3 regions of the Tissierella pigra genome follow, and region 1 is predicted to be linked to each of the others. Evidence: riboswitches for the same ligand, from Rfam matches in the RefSeq annotation. Region 1 holds a riboswitch; each other region holds the start of a gene.
What was found. A riboswitch is a leader RNA that binds a small molecule or an ion and turns the genes downstream of it on or off. The one in region 1 is predicted to bind cobalamin.

Region 1 (6,786 bases):
CAAATCCTTCTTTTTCAAGTATTGATTTCCATGAATCATCTTCTTCTGAAGCCATATCATTTTGGGCATGATCTCCTGCTACTAACATAAGTGGTTTTAATTTTACCCTTTTTATATTTTTTTCTTTTAATTTCATTACTATATCTTCTATGGTTTTACTTCCCTCTACTGTACCAATAAATATATTTTTAAAACCTTCCTTATGATAAGTATTTTCCAACACCTCATAAGCTTCATCTGCCTCATGGTCAGAACCATGTCCCATGAAAACTAAAGCTTCATTATTTCCTAATTCATTAACTCCAGTATCATGTACAATACTTTTATGGTCTTCTTCTAGCCAAAGTAACGGCAATCCTACCTTTATATCATACTTAGTAAGTTTATCATATTCATGCCCAGGAATTATATGCAAAGGTTGAATATATATTTCTTCTATACCTTGATTCTTCATTTCTTCTATTGCTTCTATTTCATTTAACACATTAATATTATCTCTTTGCTTTAATCTACGAACAACTATCCTAGAGGTAAAAGCCCTTAGTACCAAATAATCTTTGTACCTTTCCTTTATTCTATCCTCTATACTTTCTATACATAACTTTCTAGTCTCTTCATAAGTAGTTCCAAAACTAGCTACTATTATTCCTTTTTTCATAAAATCCCCTTTCCTTTATATAAATTAAATTCTTCTTCATTTTTAAATAATGGTAAATCAAATTTTTGATGAATTCTTACAAGCCATGGTTTAACCAATCTTGCTTCTTCAATTAGCTTATCTTCCGTAAAAATCAGTTCTTTCTCTCCTTGTCCAATGATATTACCCTTACTGAGTATATAAATATAATCGCAAATATCATAGATTAAATCCATATCGTGGCTGGAGATTATAATTGTTTTATCTTTACTTATTTCATTTATTATTTCCTTCATCTGCTTAGTCATATATGGATCAAGTCCAGAGGTAGGTTCGTCTAATAGCAATACTTTAGAGTCCATAACTAAAACTCCTGCAATGGCAATTCTTTTCTTTTGCCCATAACTTAAAAAATGTACAGGTTTATTTACTAAATCAAGTCCACCAACCTTTTCCAATGCTTTAAATACTTTTTCCTTGATTATATCTTCAGCAACATCAATGTTTCTTAAAGAAAAAGCTATATCATCAAATACATTAGAATAAAATAGCTGTTGGTCAGGATTTTGAAATACAATATTAACCTGCTTTCTATATTCCCTTAAATATTTTTTATCATATTTTAGGGATGTATCATTATATATTACCTCACCTTTACTTGGTCTTAATATTCCCATAATATTTAAAAATAAGGTGGATTTTCCTGAACCATTAGCTCCAATAATTCCTATTACTTTTCCCTTATATGTATCTATGTTTATATTGTTTAATGCATTTGTACCATCTTCATATTTATAGTATAAATTATTTATCTTTAACATTTAATCACCTAGTTTAAATTCCCCATCATATAATTTACATTCAAGGGATATATTCATTTCATTATGTTTTATAAATATTCTAAGGAAAAGATTTCTAATAAGTAATGATATAGATTTTAATGAATTTCTCTTATTTTCATATCCAAACTTCATGGTTTGTGCCATATGAATATTATTTGCTTCTTCTATAAATATAAATATACTTCTATAAATAAGTACCATCAATTCTATAAATAGACTAGGTACTTTTAATTTTTTTAAAACTTTAATAATGTCTATTATTGGAGTAGTTAATATCAGAAAATATACTGATGTTAGAGATGATAACACTGTGGTAAATAATTTAGCTCCAGTATTGAAGGATTCATAAGTTATACCTATATAACTGTTTATAAGCTTAAAACAATAAATATAATTTACATCATTAACTGAAATTACTATTGCTACTATACTGACTAATAAAAATGATAATGGGATAAGTAACATTTTAAAATAGGCTTTACAAGGAATTTTAGCTATTCCAACTATTAATACAGACATAAGTATAATAGTCAATAAATCAAAATAATAATTGTTGATTATTCTTGATATAATTATAGTACCACAGGCAAGAAGTATCTTTGCCTGTGGTGAGTAACATCTTATTTTGTTTGTATAAGCATATTTATCTATTAGCAACAATTTTTCGTCTTTCCTTTAGTACTCCAAATGTATAGCCTATAATTCCAGCACCTATTGCTACCTGTAATGAAAACAATAAACTTTCAATTTCCCCACTTGGTGGTTCCCATAATGGCTCAAACCATGGTTCATACTCTGGATTTATTTCTTGAATCAGTCCCTCTGCTTGCCCATCTGCTCCTTCAAATTCTGAGTCTCTTTTTATGATCAATGGAGTGATTATTATTATAACTGCTAAAAGTAAAAGGATAATATTTTTTTTATATAGACTCTTCAAGTTCAATCACTCCTTCTTTTTTATATTCTGCAATAAGATTAAATACCATTAAAGTTATAATTCCTTCAACTATTGCCAATGGCAATTGAGTAACTGCAAATATTGATATGAATTTTGTTAAAGATGTAAAAAATCCTCCTGCTGCATCTGGAAATGCAATAGAAAGTTGAATAGATGTAATAATATAAGTTGCTAAATCTCCTAAAGCTGCTGCTAAAAATACTGCTAATCCCCTGTTCTTATTTTTCAAAGACTTATAAATCCAAAATGATACTAAAGGCCCTACTACAGCCATGGAAAATACATTGGCTCCCAATGTTGTAATTCCACCATGAGCTAATAATAGAGATTGGAACAATAGTACAATGGTTCCTATTACTGTCATAGTCGTTGGTCCAAACATTATTGCTCCCAAGCCTACTCCTGTTGGATGAGAACAAGACCCTGTAACAGACGGAATTTTAAGTGCAGATAAAACAAAAGCAAATCCACCTACTAAACCTAAAAACATTTTTTGCTCTGGCTTTAAACCTTTACTTAGTTTCTTAAATCCTGCAATTAAAAATGGTAAAGATAGCACTGCCCATACAATAGCCCATTTCAATGGTAAAAACCCCTCCATAATGTGCATTGCATGACCTAGTTGTGGAGTTACAAGTAAAAGCAACAATACACTCCACATCATTAATCTTTTTTTCATAAAATCACCTCTCATTTATTTTTAAAGGAATACTCTCCTTTATAACTAAATTAGGTGACCATAAAGGAAATAAAAAGTCCCTAACCAAAATAGATTAGGGATGGAAATTATACTAGACTTAATTGTAAATAGTATAAAGTTAAGATTTTCCTTCCCTCCGAAGGTCACTTCAATACTACTAGGCAGGTCTCCTGACTTGTGATTTATCTTACTTTCAGTACCTTCCCAGATTTCTCCAGTGGTATAAACTGATTTCATCATCACTTACAGTAGCGGGGGCTGTATAAGACTTTCACTTATTTCCCTATTAATCATTTATAGAACCTAATGTATTATATTTAATTTTCACTTTAATGCTATCATAAAACAATATTTAATACAAGATATTTTTATATTCTAAAATATGACCTTTTTTATCAATTTAATTGTTTCAGAATACTAGCTTATTAAATAAACCTAAGTTATCTATTGATACACATATTCTTCCCCTCGAGTATCAAGAACAGTTAAGGATGATAAGTTCAGACGTAAATACACTTCTCCTTCCTCCTCATATTCTTCTAATACTCCTATAGCTTCTACCCAATCATTTTCATCAGGATATTCACCAGACCAAACTACTTCAAAACCTGCATTATCATCATATCCACAACACCCTGGTCCATAACGAATAACAAAATTATAGTTTGTATCATTTACATCATAATAAATTGAAGTAAATATACCTTCATATTTAATAGTTTTTCCTAAATAGTCTTCAGAATTTATATAAATATCATTGGTTTGGGCAATGAACATTTTTTCCTTTATTTCGATTATATCCATATCAGAAGGGGGAATATCTATGGTACTATGCTGGATTCCATCATTTTGTGAGTCCGTCTCTTGTATAATAGTTGAAATATCATCAGAAGAATTATCCTCTTGGATTTGCTCCTTACATCCAGTCAATAATATAAGGCAAACAAATATCATTATAAGGTATTTTTTCATTACTTAATCCCTCTTTTCTCTATTCCATTTATAGACTTAACTCCATTTACCTTCATTCTAACTAAGTTTCCAAACCAAAATAATACAAAGGCTCCAATATTAACTATAACTACACTGGCTCCAGTAGGTGTAGCATAAACATAAGAACCTACTACTCCCAAAAAGAAGCAGATTATAGATATAATAGCTGAACAAATTGTCACAGTTTTAAATTGCTTACAAAATCGCATCGATGTTAGGGCAGGAAATATAATTAAACTGGAAATAAGTAGGGCACCCATCATTCGCATACCTAATACAATTGTTATTGCTGTTAAAAATGCAATTAACATATTGTAAATGTCAGTTTTTATACCTGTAGCTTTAGCAAAATTTTCGTCAAAGGTTACTGCAAAAACTTTATTATAAAGAAGTATAAACATTCCTAAGACTAAGATGGACAGTGTCACACTTAATTTAACATCTGCATGGCTCATACTTAAAATGCTTCCAAATAAATAGTTACATACATCGGTGTTCATACCAGTAGTCATGGATATAGCTACAACACCAATGGCAAGTGAACTTGTGGAAATTATGGCAATAGCAGCATCACCTTTAATTTTACTATTTTCACTAATCCGAAGTAGCAGAAATGCAGCCATAACACATACGGGTATGGAAATTGTCAAAGGCGCTACATTCATGGCTGTGGCAATAGCCAAAGTTCCAAAGCCTACATGGGATAAGCCATCGCCAATCATTGAATAGCGTTTCAGCACCAAACTCACACCAAGCAATGCTGCACAAAGGGAAACCAACAATCCTACAATTACTGCTCTAACAAGAAATGGATATGAAAACATTTGAATTAATATATTAACCATGCTACTCACCTCCTAAAAAACCATATCCAACACTGGATTTAACATAGTCAGATGTTTTTCCGAAAAATATCTGCTGTCCTTTTAAATGTAAAATAAGGTCAGCATATTTAACAGCACTGTGAACATCATGAGAAACCATAATAATTGCAATTCCCATCTCACGATTTATTTTAAAAATCTGCTTGTATAAATCCTGAGTCACTATTGGATCAAGTCCTGCTACTGGTTCATCTAAAATCAATAACTTTTGTGTAGCACAAAGTGCCCGGGCCAACAGCACACGCTGCTGCTGACCTCCAGACAATTCTCTATAGCATTTATTGCGAAGATGTTCAATTCCTAGAAGGACAAGATTTTCTTCAGCAATAGTTTTATCCAATTTTGAATAGAAAGGACGAATTCCCATCTTACTTAATCTTCCAGACAAAATAACTTCATAGACACTGGCAGGAAAATCCTTTTGAACAATGGTTTGTTGAGGTAAATAACCAATTTCATTGGATTTAAGTCCTTCATCCATTAGAATACTTCCCCTTTGAGGAACCTTTAAACGAAGTAAGCCTTTAATGAGCGTACTTTTACCTGATCCATTTTCTCCTACAATACACAAATAATCTCCACTATTAACCGAAAAATTCAAATCACTGATTACAGTATGCCCCTCATAAGCAAAGGAGGCATCCTTACAAATAAGAAGTGACATATTATTTAACAGCCTCCTTTATTGCCTCAAGATTAGCTGTCATCAAGTCCAAATAACTTATGCCCTTTTCAAAATCGCTTTTAGCAATATTATGGCAAGCATGAAGCAATAGCTTTTTCGCACCTGTAGCTTCACAAATTGTATCTGCCATTTTTTCGTTGGAAAGTTCAATATGGAATACTACAGGAATATTCTCAGTCTTTATTTTGTCAATTAAAAACGCTACAGTGGCAGCACTGGGTTCAGTTTCTGTAGAACAACCAGGAAATGCGGCAAAATAGTCAAGTCCATATTCATCAGCAAAATATCTAAATGGGAATCTGTCACCAAAAACTATGGTTTTTCTAACTCCTTCATCTACAATATTTTTAAAATCTATATTTAATTCATCTAGTTTTGCCACATAAGACTCTGTATTCTGTCTGTATATAGAAGAATTATCCTTATCTATATCACATAATACTTCAGAAATAGCTTGAACGATAATTTTAGCATTCCTAGGAGATGTCCACACATGCTCATCATATTCTGATTCCTCATGGTGTTCATCATCGTGGTCATGGTCATCGTCATGATCGTGGTCGTGTCCATGATCATCTTCCATTCCCTCTACTATTTCTTCCTCTACTACATCTACCATATCCATAAGTGATACGATCTTCATTTTGCTTGTATCCATAGATTCTAAAATTCCTTTAATCCATGAATCAGAATCTCCTCCTACATAGATGAACACATCACAATCTTGTATTGTAGTAATATCTTTAGGAGTAGGTTCAAAGGAGTGACTTTCAGAACCTGGAGGAAGAAGCATGGTCAATTCAACATTCTCTCCTGCAATTTCCCTAACAAAATCATATTGAGGAAAAATAGTGGCAACAACACTTATTTTATCACTAGCAATGGTATTTTCATTTTTACTGCATCCAGTTAAGATGGATATAAAAATAAAAAACACCAATATTATTGAAATAAATCGTTTCATAAAAATATAACCTCCATTTATTCTTGTTTTTGGCATAAAAATACAAGGGACACTAAAGCCTTACTAAAAAAGGACATATTACTCCCTTGTGAGGTATATTTTAATTATTCATTCTAACTTTCA
Region 2 (6,786 bases), 1.5 Mb from region 1:
TAATTGACTTAGGGCAGTATTCCTTTGGAAGACCAACCAAAATAACAGCAAATACTTACTATGGTAAAGATGGAATAATAAATATTGAAAAAGAGGCAGAACAAAGTGGAAATATACATGATAAAGGCGTATTAATTATGAGTGGATATTTAGGTGAAAAATACGCCCAAAACATTCAATTATCCATGACTGCAAGTATTACCTTTGAACAATCCTATGATGGTATAGATGGAGACAGTGCTTCAAGTACAGAACTATATGCTATACTGTCTAGCTTAGGCGATGTTCCCATAAAACAAGGAATAGCAGTAACAGGTTCTGTAAATCAAAAGGGAATAATTCAGCCTATAGGTGGAGTAAATGAGAAAATAGAAGGATTTTATAATGTGTGTAAATTAAAAGGATTGAAAGGTGATGAAGGAGTAATAATTCCAAGAATAAATGTGGAAAATTTAATGCTAAATGATGAAGTAATAAATGCTGTAAAGTCAGGAATGTTTACTATATATGCTGTAAATACTATTGATGAAGGAATAGAAATATTAACGGGTATAAAAGCAGGACAGTTAAATGAAGATGGAGAATACGAAGAAAATACTATAAATCACTATGTACAGGAAAAGTTAATATACTATTCTATGTTAAGTCAAGATTTTGGGGAAGAATAGATAAAGTAGATATATGAAATAGTCTGGTGATTTTCACCAGACTATTGAATTTCAAAAGGTTTAAAAACTATATTTATAGTATTCGTATCCTTATTTATATTGACTTCTGAATCCACTTCATATAAAACTTTAATTAGTTTTTTTGTTAATACTTCTTTTGGAGTGCCATAGTCTATTATTTCACCTGATTTCATAGCATAAATCTTGTCACAATATAGAGCAGCTATATTTAAATCATGAATTGCAGATAGTACTGTAATTTCTAAACTTTTAGCAATAGACATAAATTGAAGTTGGTATTTTATATCTAAATGATTTGTTGGTTCATCTAAAATCAAACATTTTGTTTCTTGAGCTAATGCTCTTGCTAAAATTACCCTTTGTTTTTCTCCTCCTGATAGACTATTAAAACTTCTATCAGAGAAATTGGTCATTCCAACTTTTTCCAAGGATTCTAAAGCTATTTTATAGTCATTTGGATTATCTCTTTCCATAAATTTTTTATGGGGAGTTCTTCCTATTAGAACCATATCTATTACAGAAAAGTCAAAATCTGAATCATTATGTTGTGCTACTACTGCTATTTTTTTAGCTGTTTCTTTTAATGAAATATCATCTATATTTTTATCATCTATATAAATAGTTCCTGAGTTTGGTCTTAAAGTTCTATATAAAGCTTTAAGTAAAGTACTTTTGCCACTTCCATTTGGACCTATTATCCCTACGAATTCCTTATTTTTAATATGTAGACTCAAATCATTTAAAATTTTCTTTCCACCTAAATATACCACTAAATTTTTAGATGACATTTCCATTATCTGCCACCTCCAAATCCATAGGATTTACTAATCATTAAATATATGAAAATTGGAGTTCCTATCATAGATATTAAAATTCCTATGGGAAGTTCACTTCCAGGAATAATGATTCTAGAAAGCACATCTGCCCATATTAGAAATATTGATCCAGATAAAGCATTTATAAATATTATTTTCTTATGGTCTGTTCCAAATAATATCCTTACTATATGTGGAATTATTAATCCAACAAATCCTATTATTCCAGATGAATAAACTATAAGCCCTATTATTAAAGAAGTTACTAATAGATATATTTGACGATATATATGTAGATCTTTTCCTAAAGTAATAGAAACTTCATCTCCAAGTAACATTAAATTTAAAGTTCTATATTGTGTTATGAAAAATACTACAGCAATTAAAATTATTGGAAATATAAATTTTATAGTATCCCAATTTGCTCCTGCTAAACTACCCATTATCCAGTCAGTAATACTTCTAAGCCTTTCTTTATCATCAGTATAATATATTATAAAGCTTGAAAAGGCAGAACAAAGGGAACTAAGTGCCATACCTGATAACAATAATTTTGTAGAATTTGCTTTACTGTTTATATTTGACATTACCATTACTAAAATTGAAATTATAAAGGCACCTATAAAAGCACAGATTCCCACGTAATTAGGGCCTAAAAAGGACCCGACTCCTAACATAATGGCAATGGTAGCCCCTAAATATGCTCCTGAAGATACTCCCAATATATACGGATCTGCCAATGGATTTTTTACTACTGCCTGCATGATTAGACCTGATATGGAAAGTCCCATTCCAACACAGGTGGCAAGGATTATTCTAGGAAGTCTAATAAACCATACAATATCAATAGCTGAACTACTTGGTAAGCTTTCTTCAGTTCCTATATCAAATAATTTATAGAAAATTATTTGATATATATCTTTAGCTGATATATCTACAGAACCCATAGTTACAGATGTTAATATAGAAAAAATTAGTGTAACTATTAAAAGAAGAGTAACGCCTACATAAATAGGCGTTCCCTTAAATAATCCTTGATTATTATTTCTTTTTACAAGTTTTTCTTTCATAGTCGACTCCTAGTTAAGCTCTGGATATAATCCTTTGCTTATGGATATTATACCATCTAAGGTTCTTATACCACTTGCATAAACTTCACTTAACATAATGGAATATACTCTATTATGTTGTATAGCTGATATACTTGATAATGCTGGATTTTCCATTATAGATTGTAAAGCCGTATCTCGATCTATGGCATCTCCATAATAAACAGTAAATATAACTTCAGGATTAAGATTTACTAAATCTTCTGCACCAATTCTACCATTTTCTTTTGCTACTAAATCTGCTCCAACTAAAGTGGCAATATTTCCTCCAATACTGTCTTCTCCATAAATTCTAAAAGTATTTTCTTTTCCTATTTCTAAAATAACTGTTTTTACTGGTTCCCTATCTTTTCCAAATTCTTTGGCTTTTTCGATTTCAGCCTTCATATTATCAACTATAGCCTTTGCTTTATCCTCTACATTAAAGATTTTTCCCATATTTAATATATCGTTATATTCATTTTCAATAGAATCTGGTTTAGAAACTCCGCTATTTTGTGCCATATAAGTATTTATATTTCTTTCATGCCAAAACCCAACATCTCCAAGTCTCTTTTCCCCAAAAAAAGAATACCAGCTTAATATAAAATCTGCTTCAAGCCCTATAACTTCTTCTTTTGTAGGAACATTATCGTAATATTTTACTTTACTAAAGGCTTCTTTATATTCATCTTTTACATCATGGTCAAGTCCTGCTGCCGCCACTATTTTATCCTCAAGACCTAATGCTAACAATGTTTCAATGGAGTTTTGATATACAGCTACTACTTTTTCTGGTGTTTTTTCAAAAGTAATTTCTATAGGTTCTTTTTCATAATTATATGTGGTTATGATTACTGGATAGTGTTCATTTTTAACTTCTGTACTTTCCACGGTATCTTCCACAATTACATTTTCATCTTTAACTTCTTCAGATTTCTTATTACAACCTGTAATACTAAACATTATTGCTGTTGCTAAAAATATACTTAAAAACTTTTTCATTCTGTTTCCCCCTATATATTAATGAGTTCCTTCTATTACTTCTATATTATTCTTTGTAAAAACTTCCTTTATTTCTTCTAATATATTTGCTTTGCATTTTACTACACATACACCTAAATGTAGTCTTTCTACTTCAAATTCTTTTAGTTTTTTACTGATATTTTCTATATTTTCTTTAGTATTTTTAGAACATATATCACAGGTAAAAAAAGAAACTAATTCTGTACTTATATTTTTATACTCTTCAAAATGCTTTTCCTTATTATTATAAGCTTTAAAACATCCCATTGTTGTACAAATACCATTGATTTTTTCACATACACCTATTGCTATTTTCATAATTCCTCCTAATTTTAAAAATAAAAAAACAATCCTATTTAAATTAATAAAGGATTGCTTATAGAAAATACATTTTTCCTATTCTAATCTACCTCCTTCATCTTCCGTAAAGTATAGTAATAAAAAATAGGCAGGTATTCTGACTCAAGGATCTACATTTTTTCAGCCTTCCCAGTTTCCTAGTGGCATATTTGAAAAAACTTCTCTTTTACAGCGGCGGGACCGTGTGGGACTTTCACCCAACTTCCCTTTTAATCTAAAATTAGAACCTATTTTTTTTATTTAATTGTCGACTCAATTCTACTAAAAAGTTGAATTGTTGTCAAGATTTATGAGTATAATAGGAAATCAGTCTATTTCTTTTCCTCTTGTTTATTTAATAGTTTCAATCCACAAAGGCATATTCCAACTACTATAAAAAACAAGAATAGAATTCTATTATAAAACCACACATGATCAGCAAATCCCATAACCATTAGTCCACCTATACCAGATATACAAGCTATTAATATATTATTAATGGAATCATCTTTTTTATTAAATATCAACACCATAGATTTCTTAAATAATCTAAATATTAATAATATAAATGATCCTAAAGCCAATATTCCAGCTTCTAACCAAAGTTGTAAATAAAGATTATGAGTATGAGCTACAGTCTTTAATGCAAAGGATTTATATCTTTTATATATAGTATTAAATACTTGATTTCCTAGACCTACACCACCAAGCCAATAATTTTTCAACATAGGTATAGCAGGTTCTAAAATTTGTTTTCTATACTTTATAGATGAATCGTTTGGGTTAAATATTGTTAGTATTCTTCTATAAATAGATTGAGGTAATATTGGGATACATAGTATTCCAATTAAAATCATAAAAGGCAGAAGCTTTTTATTTTTAAAGAATACAAATATAAACATTGCAAATGCAAAGGATACCCAAGCAGATCTAGAGCCTGTTTTCAAAAGTATTACAACAATAGGTAAAGATATACATAGGATAAATGCTTTTTTCCACCAAGATTTTGAGTTAAAAAATACAGTCCCTAAAAACGGCATAGTAAGAACCAACAATTCTCCATATATATTAGGATTTCCCATAGTTGAAAATACTCTACCAGACATACTTTGATTAACTGTCAAATCAGTTAAAGAAGGATTAACCTCTATACCAACTACTTTCCATTGCCATATACCATATAGTACTGTAAGAAAAGTTCCCATAAGAAGTAATTCAATAAGCCTATTTAATTCATCTGTTGAATCAATAGAACTAATAATTATAATCACTGTAATAAATGAGATTAAATAATAAATAAAGTAATTTATACTTTCCCTAGGAAATAAAGATGTTACAGTTGCTAAAGTTATTGTAGCAAAAAACAGCACTAAGCTAAAATCTAAATGAAAAATATCTATGGATTTAGCAGGTTCAATTATAATCTTTATAATAAATAATATAAGAAGAATTAAAGTAAATAAAACTCCATAAATATTGTACCATCTATGGTCTGGTATTATAAAAGTAAAGATTAAAGTTAGTCCTATGACTATTTCAAACCTACTTATTAAAAATTTAATAAACTTAAATATATAACTATAGGAAAAAGCTTCTTCATATTTTAAATAAAATTTCCTAAAGAAGATAATTGGTCCATTTAAGCATTTGTCTAGAACTCTATAGATAAAACTATTTCGCCAAATAGTATCTAAATAATCAGGTCTTTTTAAGTAGTTCCAAATCTTGCTATAAGATAGGTAATATTGTATCTTTTTAACAAAGGAGATGGACAGTCCATATATTAAAGAATCTTTAAACTTATTTTTTACAAACATTAACAACTTATATATATATCCAATAATTAAGCTGTTATTTATAAGGTATTCCATTTTCATCACCTTCCAATGGCTATTCAACTTTTTTAATTTCAGCTATTCTTCCATTTTGTAACATTGAGTTACCTGCATATATAGTAAGGGTTTGACCTATATAATAAATAGATTTATCAATAGTTACACCATTTTTACCTATAATTCCATCAGCTTCCATAGTTATATACAATGAAGCATATCCTTCTTTAGTAGAAGGTACATAATTTCCATCTACATCTCTAGACCAAGATATGGACTGGTCTACAACTTTATCTGAAACTTTGCCGAAATTAGCATTTTGAATTGATTCTCTCACAGAATCACCAATTTCTATTGAAGTTGCAGCAGATTCAGGTATTTCTTCAACAAAATAAGAAATTTCAATCTTATCTGATTTAGCCACAAATGGAGTATTTACCTGTGCTTTTTTAAATTTATTGCCCACTGCAGCAATTCCAACTACAAGAACAAATATAATAATCCCATCTATAATGGTGAATTTTCTTTTTGGTTTTAAATTATTTTTACTCATGAAAACTACCTCCTATATTTTATCTGCACTATGAATTTTCCCATAGAATATTGAGTTACCAGCTCTTAGGGTGATGGTTTGTCCAATATAATAAGTAGAACCACCAAGGTTTATTCCATTAGGTCCTAAAGTACCATCAGCTTCCATACTTATATATATAGATGAATAACCTTCTCTGGGAGAGGAAAATTGCTTGCCTTCCACAGTTGAATCCCAAGATACAGATTCGCCTATCTTAATATCTGTAACAGTACCAAAACTAACATTTTGTAAAGCTTCAGAAGCAGGGTCTCCTATATGAACATTATCTGAGGAGAAATTATTTACTTCCTCTTGATAAAATACAACTTCAACTTTATTTTTACTTATAATAGATCCTTGATTATTAGATATAAATCCAAGTTTAAATAATACTAAAGCTCCAAGAAATAACCCTATTAATAT
Region 3 (6,786 bases), 1.4 Mb from region 1:
AATTAATCAGAATTATGGATAAAAACCCATATACTCCACCTATTAAAGTTCCTACAATTCTACTTTTGCCTACTTCAAAACTATTGGCATGGTCACTTTGCATACATAGAATTGCTGCTATTACTGAATAGAAGGGTAATCCTTTTCTAACAAAGCTTAATAAAAAGCATATATATACAGATATAACTGTTTTAATAACTCTCATTCCTGGTAGTTTTATCTTCTTATGTTGTTTTTCCATACTATCCCCTTTTAAAATTAATCAAAACTAAAGCCTTCTCCTAGTACTTCATTAACTAACCCCATGGTTATAAATACATTTGAATCTATACCTTGAGCATAGTTCTTAATTCTAATATATTGTCTTTTGCCAACAACTGTACTTATTATTGTTTTTTCACTTCTAGAAAATCCTCCATTGGCAACATAAATTGTAGTACCTCTTTTTATTTCATTAATTATATAATCATTTATCTCATTACTTTTATCACTAATGATTATAACATTCAATCTTTCATTAAAACTTGCAATCATATTATCTATTACATATGCATTTATAATAAGACCTAATAAAGCATATAATCCAAGTTTTAAACCAAAACTAAATGTAGCAAATACTATAATAATAAAATCAGATAAAAGTAATGCCTTTCCTATGTTTAAATGAGTGAATTTATTGATTATCTTTGCTATAATATCAGTCCCTCCAGTAGAGGCATTTTGAGAAAAAATTATAGCCATTCCTATACCTTGTATAATTATTCCATAAATTAAATTTATTGTCAAATCATCTATTATAGGCGATTCTAACGGAGTAATTATTTCAAGTAGATATATAATTCCTGATAATAGAAAGCTTGAATATATGGTATATCCTCCAAAGTCTTTTCCAATTACTAAAAATGCCAATATAAAAAGAAAGATATTTACGATCCCCATTATTATGCCAATTGGAATAAATTTGAATATATTATTTATTACCATGGCAATTCCTATTGCACCACCTACAGCTAGATTTTCTGGCAATAAAAAATAATATAGCCCTAAAGCCATAATAAATACACCAAAATTAATCAGCATAAATTTTTTAAAATTAATCTTCATAGGCACTTCTCCACAATTGATTGTCCTTTAATGCCTCTATTAATGTATTGGCTATATTAGTAGGAGTATCTGACATATATATACCAGAATCCTTCATTGTTTTTATTTTTTCTTCCGCAGTACCTTTACCAGATGATATAATAGCTCCCGCATGCCCCATCCTCTTTCCAGTTGGCGCTGTTTTTCCACTAATAAAACCTACTACGGGTTTTCTCATGTTTTCTTTAATCCACAGAGCAGCTTTTTCTTCTGCATTTCCGCCTATTTCTCCAATCATAATTACTGCATCTGTATCTTCATCTTCATTGAAAGCCTTAAGTACATCTATAAAATCAGTTCCATTTACAGGATCTCCTCCAATTCCTACAGCAGTTGATTGTCCAATTCCTTTTTGAGATAATTGATGTACTGCCTCATAGGTCAAAGTCCCAGAACGTGATACAATCCCTATTCTTCCTTTTTTATGTATATATCCTGGCATAATCCCTATTTTACATTCTTCTGGTGTAATAATTCCTGGACAATTAGGACCAATTAATCTAGTTTTTTTGCCTTCCATATATCTTTTAACTATGAGCATATCCCTTATAGGAATATGTTCAGTAATACAAATAATCATATCTAATCCTGCATCTACACCTTCTAGAATTGCATCTGCTGCAAACTTAGCTGGAACATATATTATCGAAACATTTCCTCCAGTATTATCTACAGCCTCTTGCACAGTATTAAATACAGGTATACCTTCAACTTCAGTATTTCCTTTTCCTGGTGTTACTCCTCCAACTATATTAGTTCCATACTCAAGCATTAGTTTTGTATGATATGCAGCAGTATTACCTGTTATTCCTTGTACTATTAGTTTAGTGGATTTATTTACCCATATACTCATTATTTAGCCACCTTTCTATTTTATTAATTCTAATATTTTCTTAGCACCTTCATCCATATCTTTTACTGCAAATATATTTAGACTAGAGCTTTTTATTATTTCCATACCCAAGTCTGCATTAGTTCCTTCCAATCTAATTACTAAAGGAATATCCAATTTTAATTCTTTAGCTGCATTGACAATTCCTTTAGCTATAATGTCACATTTCATTATTCCACCAAATATATTGACAAAAATCCCTTTAACTCTATGGTCTAATAATATTATCTTAAATGCCTTGGTAACATTTTCTTCTGCAGCTCCTCCACCTACATCTAAAAAATTAGCTGGTTCCCCACCATGAAATTTTATTAAATCCATAGTAGCCATGGCTAAGCCTGCACCATTTACTACACATCCAATATTTCCATCTAAGGATATATAAGATAAACCATATTTTGATGCTTCTATTTCTTTTTCATCTTCTTCACTTAAATCTCTATAGTTGGATATATCTTGATTTCTAAATAAGCCATTTTCATCAAAGTTTATTTTTGCATCTAAAGCAATTAATTTTCTTTCTGTTGTTAATACCAATGGATTTATTTCGACCAAGGTACAATCTTTCTCCATGAAAAGTCGATATAAATTCATCATAAACTTTACTCCATCATCCATTACCTCTATTGGCAAATTAATATTAAAACATATTCTTCTGGCTTGAAATTCTGTTAAACCTATTAGGGAATCTATAGTCTCTTTATAAATTTTATTAGGTCTTTTTAATGCTACTTCTTCAATGTCAGTTCCGCCTTCTTCAGATGCCATAAGAGTTACCCTTGACTTATCTCTATCTAGTACAAATCCCAAATAATATTCTTTATAAATTTCACATCCTTCTTCTATTAGGACAGCCTTTACTTCCTTTCCTTCTTCTCCCGTTTGATGTGTTATTAATTTTTTACCTAATAGCTCTTTAGAATAATTTTTAACATCATCTATTGATTCAGCTATTTTAACTCCTCCAGCCTTTCCACGTCCACCAGCATGGATTTGAGCCTTTACAACTGCAATATCAGTTCCTATTCTCCAAGAAGCCTTTTCTGCATCTTCTGGATTATGTATAACTTCTCCATTAGGAACTGGAATTCCATAGTTTCTTAATAATTCTTTTGCCTGATATTCATGTATATTCATCTTTATCCCCCCAATTTATTTTTCAAAAAAATAACTCAGCAAAAATTTGCTGAGTTATTACTATAATCTTATAAAACAAGTATTGCAGAACAAAAAAAACCTTTCTACAATAGAAAGGATATTATTAATAGAGTAGAACAAGCCTTTAGCCTACCTTATAAATAACACCTCCTCATCCTCGTGAGCAATAAACAGCGTTTTTATCATTGGCAGGTCTCCTGACTAAAGAATAACAAACTTTATCCCTTCCCATACTTTAAGTACAGTGGTATTTATAAAGTTCTATCTATCACAGTGGCGGGACCGTGTCGGAATTAAACCGAGCTTCCCTTTTAAATAATCTTATATAAAATTATACCAACGATTAAAATATTAAATTTTAAGAAAAATATATCATATTAAATATAAATTGTCAAATTATAGGTTTTAATAGAATATTATTTATAATATTGATATTAGTCTTTATAGAAAAAAATTACTATATAAGATAACTTTCTCTATTAAAAAATAGAGAAAGTTATCTTATTATATTTATTTTGCTAACTCATATAAGGCTTGAGCATATATTTTTGTAATCTTCATTAAATTCTCTATGGATATATATTCATCTCTTTGATGAACTACATCTGGTTGACCTGGAAACATTGGTCCAAATGCTACAGCATTTTCCATGGCTCTAGCATAAGTTCCACCGCCAATAGTAATGGCATCACTATTTATATCTCCTGTTTGTTCCTTATATACTTTCATCAAGGTTTTCACTAAAAAGCTATCCTTTGGAACATATAATGGCTTACTGTCACTTCTGCCTTCAACTAACTCTAATTTTGTTCCTTCAATATTCTTCCTTATGCCTTCATATACTTCCTTTGAACTGCTTCTTATTGGATACCTAACATTTATAGTTAAGATTATCTTATTATCCTCTAGTTTAATAAGCCCTGGATTAAAATTTAATTTTCCTGACATATCATCTTCTAATCCACATCCAATTCTTTCACCATTATGTTTGAATCCTATTCTTTCATTGTAAATATTTATAAATTCACAAATATCACATTTACCTTCAAGCATATAACCTAAAAAGTCCATTAAATACGAAATAGCATTTTCTCCTTTTTCTGGAGTACTTCCGTGGGCTGATATGCCCCTTGCTATTACCTTTACTTGATTATTCACTATATTTATATCTATTGAATTATTCTTCTCTTTTATATAATCCTTATATCTTTCATCAAAGTTCTCTATATCCTCTACTTCTAAAGTCACCTCTGCATAGTCTGGAACCATATTGGGGGCATTTCCACCTTTTAAATCTATAAGTTTGATACTTCCACATATATTTGAATCTATTTTTTGTTCTAGATTAAATACTATAATGCCCTTTTCTCCATATATAACGGGAAAATCTGCATCTGGTGTAAATGCCATAGTTGGAGCTTTTTCATGCTTGAAATAATAATTCATACATCCCCAACCTGTTTCCTCATTTGTTCCAAGTATCAATCTAATCTTTCTATTAAGACTTATACCAGATTCTTTTAGAGCCTTCATAGCATAAAGTACAGCAATAGCAGGTCCTTTATCATCTACAGTACCTCTCCCATATATTTTTTCATCATGAATTTCCCCGCCATAAGGAGGATAAGTCCAACCTGTACCTTCTGGTACAACATCAAGGTGAGCTAAAACTCCTACTGTCTCTTCTCCTTGTCCGAACTCTGCATATCCAGCATAGCCCTCTAAATCTTTAGTATCAAATCCTAGTTTTTCTGATAGTTCTAGAGCATATTGAAGTGCTTTATAAGGTCCCTCCCCAAAGGGCATATTCTCTTTTGGTTCTTCTTCTACACTTTTAATTTTTACTATTTCTTGAGTTGATGCAATAATTTCTTCCTTATAACTATCAATTAAATTTATAAAATTCATTTTATACTCTCCCCTTTCCTGCTTATGATTATTATACCTTTGTTATTATTTTCATTCAACTTTATTATTTTTCTTTTATATAAATCCAATTAAATGGTTACACTAACCTTAGAAAAATTAATAAGGTGGGGATATCTTGAAAAAGAAGAAAATAATATTTTTGTTTTTAGTATTAGGGTTAATTGCATCCTTTATACTTATTTACGATGGTTTTTTCCCAACTAAAAATTTTGCGTCATTTAAAGTTGGAGATAGACTATTAGTATGGTCAATTACTCTAATCCTATTTATTCTCTATACTCATACAGATAGTAAACCTCAATTAGTCCCCTCAGTTCTATCTATTGAAAAAGATGCAGGAAAAGAAAAGGATAAATCAGATGTATCTTTTAAAGATGTAGCAGGACTAGACGAAATAAAAGAGGAGTTACAAGAAACTATTGATTTTATCAACAATTTTATGAAGTATAGAAAAATGGGTGCTAAAATACCTAAAGGTATTTTATTCTATGGACCTCCTGGAACTGGAAAAACTCTATTGGCTAAGGCAGTGGCAGGAGAAACCAATTCAACTTTTCTTTATGCCTCTGGATCAGAGTTTGTTGAAAAATATGTAGGAGTAGGTGCAAAGAGAGTTAGAACTCTTTTTGAAAAAGCAAAAAAAGAAGCACCAGCTATTATCTTTATAGACGAGATAGATGCCATAGGTGCTAGAAGAAATTCAGAGTCAAATAATGAAAAGGATCAGACATTAAATCAGCTTTTAGTTGAAATGGATGGATTTAATTCTAATGAGACTGTTATAGTAATTGGTGCAACCAATAGACTAGATTTATTAGATGAGGCTCTGCTTCGTCCTGGTAGATTCGACAGACATATATTTGTAGGAAATCCAAATGTTAAAGCTAGGGAAGAAATCTTAGAGGTTCATACTAAAAATAAACCTTTAGACAAATCAATAGATATTAAGTCCATAGCAAAAAAAACTACAGGTTTGTCTGGTGCTCAATTAGCCAATATTGCCAATGAAGCAGCTATTATTGCTGTAAGAAAAAATAAAAACATTATATCCAGTCATGAGTTTGATGCAGCAATTGAACGAGTTCTTGCAGGGTTAGAAGTTAAAAATCCTAGTATTCTTAGAAAAGAAAAGGAAACTGTAGCAATACATGAAGCAGGTCATGCACTTGTTTCTAAATTATTAGCCACAGATATAGTACAAAAAATATCTATAGTTCCAAGAGGTCAAGCTTTAGGCTATGTACTTAAATTTCCAGATGAAGAAAGATACCTATTAACTAAATCAGAACTTCTCAATAAGATAACTTGTCTATTAGCAGGAAGAGCTGCAGAAGAACTGATATTTAGTGAAATAACCACGGGAGCTAAAGATGATTTAAATAAAGCAACAGATATTGCAAGAGAAATGGTATGTAGTTATGGAATGAGTAGTTTAGGTACTATGGCTTTAGATAATAATTTTATGAGATATAATTCTGATGTAATTAGAGTTGAAGTAAAAAAAATTACAGACGAAAGATATAGGGAAGCACTTCAGCTTATAGAGGAAAATAAAGAGTTGCTTCAAAATATAGCAAATGTCTTGCTTGAAAATGAAATCATTGATAATGATGAATTAGACAATATATTTGAGAATCATAGGAAATCTAAACTACCATGTGCCA

Region 2: another riboswitch for cobalamin. It lies ahead of KQI41_RS13490 (CGGC domain-containing protein); the one in region 1 lies ahead of KQI41_RS05970 (energy-coupling factor ABC transporter permease).
Region 3: another riboswitch for cobalamin. It lies ahead of sucC (ADP-forming succinate--CoA ligase subunit beta); the one in region 1 lies ahead of KQI41_RS05970 (energy-coupling factor ABC transporter permease).

The regions. Positions count from the first base shown of each region.
Region 1 covers NZ_JAHLPJ010000001.1:1,215,870-1,222,655, reverse strand. Annotated here, with positions in the region: gene KQI41_RS05990 (sirohydrochlorin cobaltochelatase) at 1-658, opposite strand, end outside; gene KQI41_RS05985 (energy-coupling factor ABC transporter ATP-binding protein) at 655-1,458, opposite strand; gene cbiQ (cobalt ECF transporter T component CbiQ) at 1,459-2,139, opposite strand; gene KQI41_RS05975 (energy-coupling factor ABC transporter substrate-binding protein) at 2,123-2,416, opposite strand; gene KQI41_RS05970 (energy-coupling factor ABC transporter permease) at 2,400-3,116, opposite strand; cobalamin riboswitch at 3,280-3,459, opposite strand; gene KQI41_RS05965 (TIGR03943 family putative permease subunit) at 3,582-4,109, opposite strand; gene KQI41_RS05960 (metal ABC transporter permease) at 4,109-4,975, opposite strand; gene KQI41_RS05955 (metal ABC transporter ATP-binding protein) at 4,977-5,678, opposite strand; gene KQI41_RS05950 (metal ABC transporter substrate-binding protein) at 5,680-6,663, opposite strand; gene KQI41_RS05945 (hypothetical protein) at 6,764-6,786, opposite strand, start outside.
Region 2 covers NZ_JAHLPJ010000001.1:2,743,155-2,749,940, reverse strand. Annotated here, with positions in the region: gene KQI41_RS13510 (Lon protease family protein) at 1-668, shown strand, start outside; gene KQI41_RS13505 (ABC transporter ATP-binding protein) at 710-1,483, opposite strand; gene KQI41_RS13500 (FecCD family ABC transporter permease) at 1,483-2,574, opposite strand; gene KQI41_RS13495 (ABC transporter substrate-binding protein) at 2,584-3,597, opposite strand; gene KQI41_RS13490 (CGGC domain-containing protein) at 3,616-3,936, opposite strand; cobalamin riboswitch at 4,049-4,224, opposite strand; gene KQI41_RS13485 (O-antigen ligase family protein) at 4,290-5,828, opposite strand; gene KQI41_RS13480 (DUF4330 domain-containing protein) at 5,848-6,342, opposite strand; gene KQI41_RS13475 (DUF4330 domain-containing protein) at 6,355-6,786, opposite strand, start outside.
Region 3 covers NZ_JAHLPJ010000001.1:2,653,262-2,660,047, forward strand. Annotated here, with positions in the region: gene KQI41_RS13050 (FUSC family protein) at 1-241, opposite strand, end outside; gene KQI41_RS13055 (YitT family protein) at 259-1,104, opposite strand; gene sucD (succinate--CoA ligase subunit alpha) at 1,094-1,996, opposite strand; gene sucC (ADP-forming succinate--CoA ligase subunit beta) at 2,012-3,172, opposite strand; cobalamin riboswitch at 3,364-3,549, opposite strand; gene pepV (dipeptidase PepV) at 3,704-5,101, opposite strand; gene ftsH (ATP-dependent zinc metalloprotease FtsH) at 5,238-6,786, shown strand, end outside.